Regions from separate parts of the Pseudodesulfovibrio sp. S3 genome, predicted to be linked through region 1. Evidence: riboswitches for the same ligand, from Rfam matches in the RefSeq annotation. Region 1 holds a riboswitch; the other holds the start of a gene.
The links. Region 1 has a riboswitch for cobalamin ahead of DWB63_RS08610 (ribonucleoside triphosphate reductase). Riboswitches for the same ligand answer to the same signal wherever they lie in the genome.

Region 1 (4,422 bases):
GCCGCCGCACATGACCCTGTCGCTCGGCCTGGTAGACGGCAGAAACGTCTGGAAAACCGAATTGGAAACAGCCCTCAGAAAAGTGAATGCCGCCTCCCAGAAAGTGAAGACGAACCAAATCATGATCGGTTCCAGTTGCTCGCTGCTCCACTCCCCCATGGACGCCTCGAACGAGACGGAACTGGCCCCGGAACTGAAGCAATGGATGGCCTTCGCCGTACAGAAGTGCGACGAAATCAACGCGCTGAAACAGGCCGCAATCACCAATGAAAAACCGGCCCTGTTCAACGAAAACACCATGTCGTTGCTTGCCAGGGGCGCTCATGCCGATGTCGTGGACAAACAGACGCGCAGCCGGGTCCAGGCCGTCACGCCCCGGATGTACGAGCGCACATCGCCTTTTGCCGTGCGCTCCGTTGTCCAGAAGGAACGCCTGAAACTCCCCCTTTTCCCGACCACGACCATCGGTTCGTTCCCACAGACAGCCGAGATACGAAAAGCGCGGCTGCAATACAAACAGGGGCAACTGTCGGCAGCGGAATACACCAAAACAATGAAAGCACAAATATCCGAAGTCGTTGACCGCCAGGAAGCGTTGGGACTTGATGTCCTGGTACACGGCGAACCGGAACGGAACGACATGGTCGAATACTTCGGCCAGCAGCTCAGAGGGTTCTGCTTCACGTCAAACGGCTGGGTCCAGAGCTACGGCAGCCGTTGCGTCAAGCCGCCCATCATCTACGGCGACGTCTCCCGCCCGGAAGCCATGACAGTGGACTGGGCCGTGTATGCCCAAAGCCTGACGGACAGGCCCATGAAAGGCATGTTGACCGGCCCCGTGACCATACTGTGCTGGAGTTTCGTCCGCAACGACCTCCCGCGCGAAGATGTCTGCCGCCAGATCGGATTGGCCATTCGGGACGAAGTCGTGGACCTCGAAGCCGCCGGGATCAACATCATCCAGATCGATGAAGCCGCCTTGCGCGAAGGGATGCCCATCCGCAAGGACCAGCAGGAAGCCTACCTGCGCTGGGCAGTGGACTGCTTCCGGCTCGCGGCGGGCGGAGTCGCGGACGCCACCCAGATTCACTCCCACATGTGCTACAGCGAATTCAACGTCATCATGCGGTCCATTGCCGAAATGGACGCCGATGTGATCAGCATCGAGGCAAGCCGCAGCGGCATGGAACTGCTCGACGCATTCAATGCATATCAATACCCGGCAGAGATCGGCCCCGGCGTCTATGACATCCACAGCCCCCGCATCCCCGACACGGACGAAATATACTCGCTCCTCACAAAAGCGCTGAAGGTCATCCCCGCAGAACGGCTCTGGGTCAATCCGGATTGCGGTCTCAAGACCCGGGCCTGGCCGGAAACCACCGCCTCGCTCGGCAACATGGTCCGGGCCGCTGCCAGACTGCGCCGGGAATACGCCTGAAACCGACCATCGACCACATAACCCGAGGGCAGGCGACCGACTGCCTGCCCTCCATGAAGGCAAGGATATGCAATGAAGATCATAGACGCACTCCAACACTCCGAACGATTCCTCTCCCTTGAATTCTTTCCGCCCAAGGAGCAGGCCCAGTGGCCCGGCTTCCTTGATCAGGTCAACCGATTGGCCGGCCTTGATCCGTTGTTCGTTTCCGTAACATACGGTGCCGGGGGCAAATTGCAGGACAACACCCTTGAGATCGCCGCCGCCGTTAACAAACGGTTCGGCCTGACGACCATGGCGCACCTTACCTGCGTCGGCGCCGAACGGGACGCCATAGCCCTGTATATGGACAGGCTGCTGAAGGCGGGCATAGAAAACGTGCTGGCCCTTCGCGGCGACATGCCCGGCGGTAATCCAGAAGCCATCTGGAAGGATTTTTCCCACGCCTCGGACCTGGTGGAATTCGTAAAAAAGGGCTGGCCGGAAATGGGCATCAGCATTGCCTGCTACCCGGACGCGCATCCTGAAGCATCCTCCATCGAAGACGATCTCAAATGGACATGCCACAAGCTTGATGCGGGGGCGGATTTCGCCATAACGCAATTGTTTTTCGATGTACGCCGGTATCACGACCTTGTTCTGCGCCTGCGCAAACGAGGCACGACCCAGCCCATCGTGCCGGGCGTGCTCCCGGTGTTGAGCCTGCAGTCCCTGAACCGGATACTGGCCCTGTGCGGCGCGAACATCCCGTTGAGGCTGTATCTCGAATTGCAGGAGGCCCATGACCGGGGCGGCGACACGGCCGTGAGGCAGAAAGGGATCGAAATAGCCAGACGGCAAATCAGGGAACTGCTCGCCCTGGGAGCACCGGGCATCCACCTTTATTCCCTCAACAATGCGGACATCTGCCTCGACATCCTCACGGACCTGCCGGAGCTGGACGGATAAACGGCATCCACACGGCGAGAAAACAAAGAGCGAGGAATTCTTCGAAAACAGACTTGCGGTCCGGCCCTGCCTGAGATAGTTTTATCGCCATCAAGATGTCCTTCAGGTGGCCGCAAGGTCATAACAGGGAATCCGGTGCGAAGCCGGAGCGGTCCCGCCGCTGTAATCCCCACGGAAGGTCCGATCCAACAAGCCACTGCCCAGAGCGGGAAGGCGGAACGGACAGGGAAAGCCAGAAGACCTACCTGAAGCATTTCCTGCCGGATGCGGTTCGCGGAAGCCGCACACGGACATGAATGTGTACACCCGACAACTGTTGCCGGATTTTCCTTGGTCCTGCCTTTGGAAATGATACCGGCAACCGCACAAGCAATACATCAAGAGGCCTCCGCCTCTTTTTGACACGGTCCGCGCCCTGTTGCCTGTCAAGAGACCCTTATGCCTATTCAGATTCAAAAACGCGATGGATGCATCGAAACGTGGTCGACCAAACGTATTGGCGACGCAATCTTCAAAGCCCTCAAGGGCAGCGGCATCAAAGACCCGATACTGGCCGAACGGCTGGCCGGAAAAGTGGAGAAAAAGCTCGATGGCGTGGATGTGCCGGAGCAGGAACAGGTGCAGGACATGGTGCAACAGGTCCTCATGGAAGCACGCCTGTACAAGGTCGCCGAGCGCTATATCATATACCGCGAAAAACGCAGGGAACTGCGCTCCCAGAATGAGGCCTTCCTGGACATCACCACCGTCATAGAAAGCTACCTCGACAACATCGACTGGCGGGTCAGCGAAAACTCCAACATGGTCCATTCCTACCAGGGCCTGATCCTGCACATGGCCGGATCGGTCCAGGCGCGATACATGCTGGAAAAATATCCCGAGGAAGTGCGCATGGCTCACACCCATGGATACTTTCATCTCCACGACCTCTCCTTCGGCCTGGCCGGGTATTGTTCGGGATGGAGCCTGCGCGATCTGCTGCTGGAAGGATTCAATCTGCGCGACAGATGCTCCTCCACACCGGCAAAGCACTTTGACGCGGCCTGCGGCCAGATCGTCAACTTCCTCGGCACACTCCAGAACGAATGGGCCGGAGCACAGGCGTTCAACAACGTCGACACCTACCTGGCCCCGTTCATCCGGCACGACAACCTTGACTACAACGGGGTCAAACAGCAGGTCCAGAAACTGCTGCACAACCTGAACGCCACCTCGCGATGGGGCGGACAGAGCCCGTTCACCAACTTCACCTTCGACTTCGTGCCGCCATCGCACATCGCCAAGGAAGCCATCATCATCGGCGGCAAGCTGCAGGACTCCACCTATGGCGAATATGCCGAAGAAATGGCCATGATCAACAGGGCCTTCCTTGAAGTCATGATCGAGGGCGATGCCGACGGACGCATCTTCTCCTTCCCCATCCCCACGTACAACGTGACCAAGGATTTCCCGTGGGAATCCGAGGAAGGAAAACTGCTCCTCAAGATGACCGCCAAATACGGCGCGCCCTACTTCCAGAACTTCATCAACTCGGACCTCAACCCCGAAGACGTCCGCTCCATGTGCTGCCGGTTGCAGATGGATCTGCGGGAAATCCGCAAGAAAACCGGCGGCCTGTTCGGAGCGGGCGATCTGACCGGCTCCATCGGCGTGGTCACGCTGAACCTGTCCAAGCTGGCCTACCTCGCCAACAACGAGGAAGACTTCTTCGATCTGGTCTCCGAATATGCCCAACTGGCAAGCGAATCCCTGGAATTCAAGCGCAAAATCGTCGAAAAGAATCTGGACGCAGGCATGTTCCCGTTCTCCCGACGCTATCTGAAAAACGGCTTCAAAGGCCATTTCTCGACCATCGGCCTCATCGGCGGCCACGAAGCGTGCATGAACCTGCTGGGCAAGGGCATCGACACCCCGTCCGGTTCACGCCTGATGCAACAGACCCTCAACCTCCTGCGCCGACTGGTCGTGAAGTTTCAGGAAGAGACCGGCAATCTCTACAACCTTGAGGCAACGCCGGGCGAAGGCACCTGCTA
Region 2 (4,422 bases), on a different contig from region 1:
GCTCGTCCAGCAGCAGGACGGGTGTATCCTGTGCCAGCCCGCGCGCCACGGCAGTGCGTTGTTGTTCGCCGCCGGACAGATCGGCCAGGATGCGGCCGCGCAACGGGTCGAGGTCCATGGCGGCAAGGCTTTCCTCGACGGTGACCAGATCTTGGGCCGTGGGGCGGCTGAACCTGGGTATGTGGGGATGGCGGCCCATGAGCACGGTCTCGAATACGGTGAAGGGAAAGTTGAGGTCGGCCTGCTGGGGGACCAGGGCGCATAGCCTGGCAAGGGCCGCGGCGGAAAAGCCGCTTACGGGCCTGTCTCCCATGGTCGCCCGTCCGGCGGATGGACGGAGGTGCCCGGCAAGGACCGAAAGCAGGGTTGATTTGCCGCTGCCGTTGGGGCCGAGGATGCCGTGCAGTCTGCCCGGCTCAAAGGCGATGTCCAGGCCGTTCAGGACGGGCGTTTCGGCATAGGCAAAGTGCAGGCCTTGCAGGGAACAGGAGAGGCTATCCACGATACAGTCTCCTGCTGCGGCTGAAAATCCAGCAGAATATCGGACCGCCGATGAGGGCGGTCAGCACGCCGATGGGCACCTCGTGGGGCAGCACGGCCCGGGTCAGGGTGTCGGCAATCAGGAGCAGGAGCGCCCCGCCCAGCCCCGAGGCAGGCAGGAGCCAGCGGTTGTCCGGGCCCACGATCATGCGCATGAGGTGGGGGACGATCAGCCCCACAAAGCCGATGATTCCGCTGACGGCAACGCAGACCGCGCTGATCAGGGAGGCCGTGATCAGCAGCAGGAGACGCACGCGGGCCGTGTCCACGCCAAGGCTCCGGGCCGGACGGGCACCCAGGCTCATGATGTTCAGGTCTCGTCCGAAGAAAAGGCATACGGTGAAGCCGAGCAGGGCGACCGTGCCGGTGAGGGCAACGTCGGTCCAGGTGCGGCTCACAAAGCTGCCCATGAGCCAGAAAACGATGACCGAGACGCGCTCGTCCGCCAGATATTTGATGAAACTCAGGCCCGCCGACAGGATGGCGGAGACGATGACGCCCGCCAGGATCAGGTTGGCAGGGGCCAGTTCACCGTCGCGCCCGGCCATGGCCATGACCGCGAACAGGGTGGCCGCCGCCCCCAGAAAGGCCATGAGGAAGAGCGTGGCCGGTCCGAATACGGTCAGGCCCAGCAACAGGGTCAGCGCCGCGCCAAAGGCTGCACCCGAAGATACGCCCAGGGTGAACGGGTCGGCCAGGGGATTGAGGAGCAGCCCCTGGAAAACCACGCCCGCCACGGCCAGGCCGAATCCTACGGACAGGCTGGTCAGGATGCGGGGCAGCCTGACCTCGAAGATGACGCTGGATTTCAGTGTGGGCATTGTGTCCGCCGCCCCCCGCAGCCCGTCCAGCAGCCATGTGAGAATCTCGGCTGGTGAAACGGCTATGAAGCCCATGCCGCAGGCAATGATCGTCAGCCCTGCCGCGATGGCGGCAAGGAGCAACAGGATCAGTCCCTTGCGGGTGGCTTGGCGGGGAACGGCGTTCATGTCTTGCCTAGGGAAGCAGGTGGGTCTGCGCACGGGCGTCTTTCACGTGATCGACGTAGATATCCGCCCATGTGTCCACCATGCCCAGACCGCGCAATTCGGTTTTCACATCGAATCCGGCCTTGGTCAGCATGGGCTTCCAGGCGTCGTCCTCGTCACCGGCCATATCGTTTGAGGCGTGGTCACCGGCAACGATCATGAACGGCTTGAGCAGGATGTGCTTCTTGCCGGAGGCCTTGAGATTGACCAGCAGTTCGTCAAAACCGGGGAATCCCTCCACACAGCCCACGAAGACAGGATAGCTGAAATGCTGCTGCATGGCGTGCTGGAACTCGGAGTATATGCCCGTGGAGAAATAGTCGTTTCCATGGCCCATGTAGACCAGGGCTGCATCCATTTTTTTCGCTTCTTCCACGTCGTTCTTCATGGCCTTTGCTCCCACCTCAATGTCTTCGACGTAGGGATGGACATTTCCGGGCATGCCCAACGCCGGGCGACCGAGTCGAAGGCTTGCGAAGGGCAGGGATTTCGTTTTCACGGTGCGGATGGAACGCAGGCCGATCAGGGTGTTCTTGAGGTCCTCGAATTCTTCTCCGGCAAAGACGTGCAGGGATTGTACGGTGACGTCCTTGTAGCCCTGGTCGCTCAGGTCGGCCAGGGTGGCCAGAGGACTTTTCACGTACAGGACATCTTCAGGTACATCGGGATTGGCCTCTTTCCAAGCAGCGTCGCCCTGTCGTTCCTGCCAGATGGACCGGATGATGCTTGAAGTGAAGGCCAGCTTCACCGGCACTTTGGGGTTGGCCGCCTGGACCCTGTCCCGGATGTGCAGGATGGATTTGAGCGCTTCCGGGTAGGAAGTGCCGAAGGCGGCCAGGACGATGGCCTCTTTGGCCGGACCTTCGTCGCCGTGTCCGGCATGTGCCGGGATGGTCAGAAACAGGAGCAGGAGCAGAGGCAGAAAAATGGCGTGTGTTCTTTGAAGCATTGTTCCTCCGATACGGAGGGGCTGATTAAGGAAAATGAATATCCCCTTCCTCGACGAATTCTGAGGAAGGGGAACCGTTTTTTCCCTTCAAATCCATGGCGGCAAGCCCTCGTACCACCGTGGCAAGTCCGATATCGTTTCAGGCAGGTCTTCCGGCTGGTCCCTCCTGCCCTCGCCTTCCCGGTTTTATCCAGTGGCATTGTGAGAACAGTTCGTCAGGACGTCACGGCGGCGGGTCCGCTCCCGATTCACACGGGATTCCCTATTGAGTCAAAACACCTGAAGGGCGAAAATTAGGCCGGTTACAGCGACTATGTCAAGGAAGACTCTGCGTTCCTGGCTATGCGTTCCTGGAATTGCTGGATCATTTCCTCGGCGTTGATGACCAGGGCGTCGGATTCGCCCATCATGCCGTACCCGAGGATGGGGATGTGGAAGATTTCCTCCACGGGAACGGTGAAGCCGGTGATGACCACCTGCTGTTGCCTGAGGACTTCGTCTACCAGGATGGCGCCCTTGTAGTCTCCCACACGGACCACAATGGCCTGGGCCATTTCGATGTTGTTGATTTCCGGGGTCAGTTCGAGAAGGTCGGCCAATCGGAGCAGGGAGTGTATTTCGCCACGCACGTCCACGGTTTCCCGTCCGTCGGGAAGCTGCACCACGTCCTGAAGGCGCGGCATGTAGATCTCTACCACGTCCCGGCTGGGCATGATGAACGTGTCGCCGCCCACCTTGCAGACCAGGGCGTCCACGATGCCTTCGTTGGCCGAGCGGTCCAGGGGAATGGTGATGGTGAAGGCCGCACCATGGCCCAGCGTGCTTTCTATTTCCACGTCACCGTCCAGAGTGACCTTGATCGCATTGACTACTGCATCCATGCCCACGCCTCGACCGGATACGTCGGTGATTGTTTCGGCGGTGGAGAATCCGCTTTGGAGCACGAATTGAAGTATTTCCTGCTTGTTGTATTCCTTGTCCGCGTCCGCCAGTCCCTTTTCGAGAGCCTTGGACAGAATCCGGTCCGGGTCCAGGCCCCGGCCGTCGTCCTTGACCTGGATAAAGGCACTGTCGCCTTTACGCCAAGCGGACAAGGTGACAACACCCGCTTCCGATTTCCCTGCGGCCTTTCGGCCCTCGGGATCTTCCAGGCCGTGATCCACAGCGTTTCTGAGCAGGTGAACAAGGGGTTCGTTGAGGCTTTCCACAATGGTCTTGTCCAGGGCCAAATCGTCGCCTCTGACATCGAATTCAAGCTTCTTGCCTATTTTCTGGCTCAGGCTCTTCACCAATCGGTGCATGGGCGTGAAAATCTGTTTGAGCGGCACCAGACGGATGGCGTTTACTTCCTTCTGGAGTTTGCTGATGACATTATCCAGTTCGCGGAGGCTTGAGGCCACCTGGCTCATGTTGGTGGCACCGCCCTGGGCAATGACGGCATAGGTGACCATGAGTTTGCCCACCAGCTCGATGACCCGATCCAGGCGGTCCGTACCAACGCGGATGGATGAGATGGCCTGTGCCGAAGGTTTGGCTGCGGCCTTTTCCGGCTCGGCAGACTTCTCTTCTTCTAGCGCTGCCTTTGTCTCGGTCGGCGTGTCGTCTTCGGCTGTTGACGGTTCTTCAAAGGCCTTGGCAGCCTCTTCTTCGGACTCTTCAACCACTGCAGCGGCTTTTGGCCTGTTCGTGCCAATTCTAGCCAGGGCTTCCGCGCTTCCACCGAGCAGGCCGCCCAGGGCAAAGAAGAATTTTTTCTGGGCCTCACAGATGCCGAGCATGGCGGAAATGATGTCGTTGTTGACCGGCGTGATGCCGTCCTTGAACATGTCCAGAAGGGCGATGACACCTGCGGATGAGAGCTGCATACAGGACAATCCGAGTGCATCTACGACCGTTTCGGCCCCC

Region 2: another riboswitch for cobalamin. It lies ahead of DWB63_RS00390 (sirohydrochlorin cobaltochelatase); the one in region 1 lies ahead of DWB63_RS08610 (ribonucleoside triphosphate reductase).

What each region holds. Positions count from the first base shown of each region.
Region 1 is NZ_QTZO01000006.1:59,424-63,845, reverse strand. Features, by position in the region: gene metE (5-methyltetrahydropteroyltriglutamate--homocysteine S-methyltransferase) at 1-1,441, shown strand, start outside; gene DWB63_RS08615 (methylenetetrahydrofolate reductase) at 1,514-2,389, shown strand; cobalamin riboswitch at 2,477-2,653, shown strand; gene DWB63_RS08610 (ribonucleoside triphosphate reductase) at 2,828-4,422, shown strand, end outside.
Region 2 is NZ_QTZO01000001.1:77,283-81,704, forward strand. Features, by position in the region: gene DWB63_RS00380 (ABC transporter ATP-binding protein) at 1-502, opposite strand, end outside; gene DWB63_RS00385 (iron ABC transporter permease) at 495-1,529, opposite strand; gene DWB63_RS00390 (sirohydrochlorin cobaltochelatase) at 1,537-2,517, opposite strand; cobalamin riboswitch at 2,642-2,815, opposite strand; gene DWB63_RS00395 (ATP-binding protein) at 2,829-4,422, opposite strand, start outside.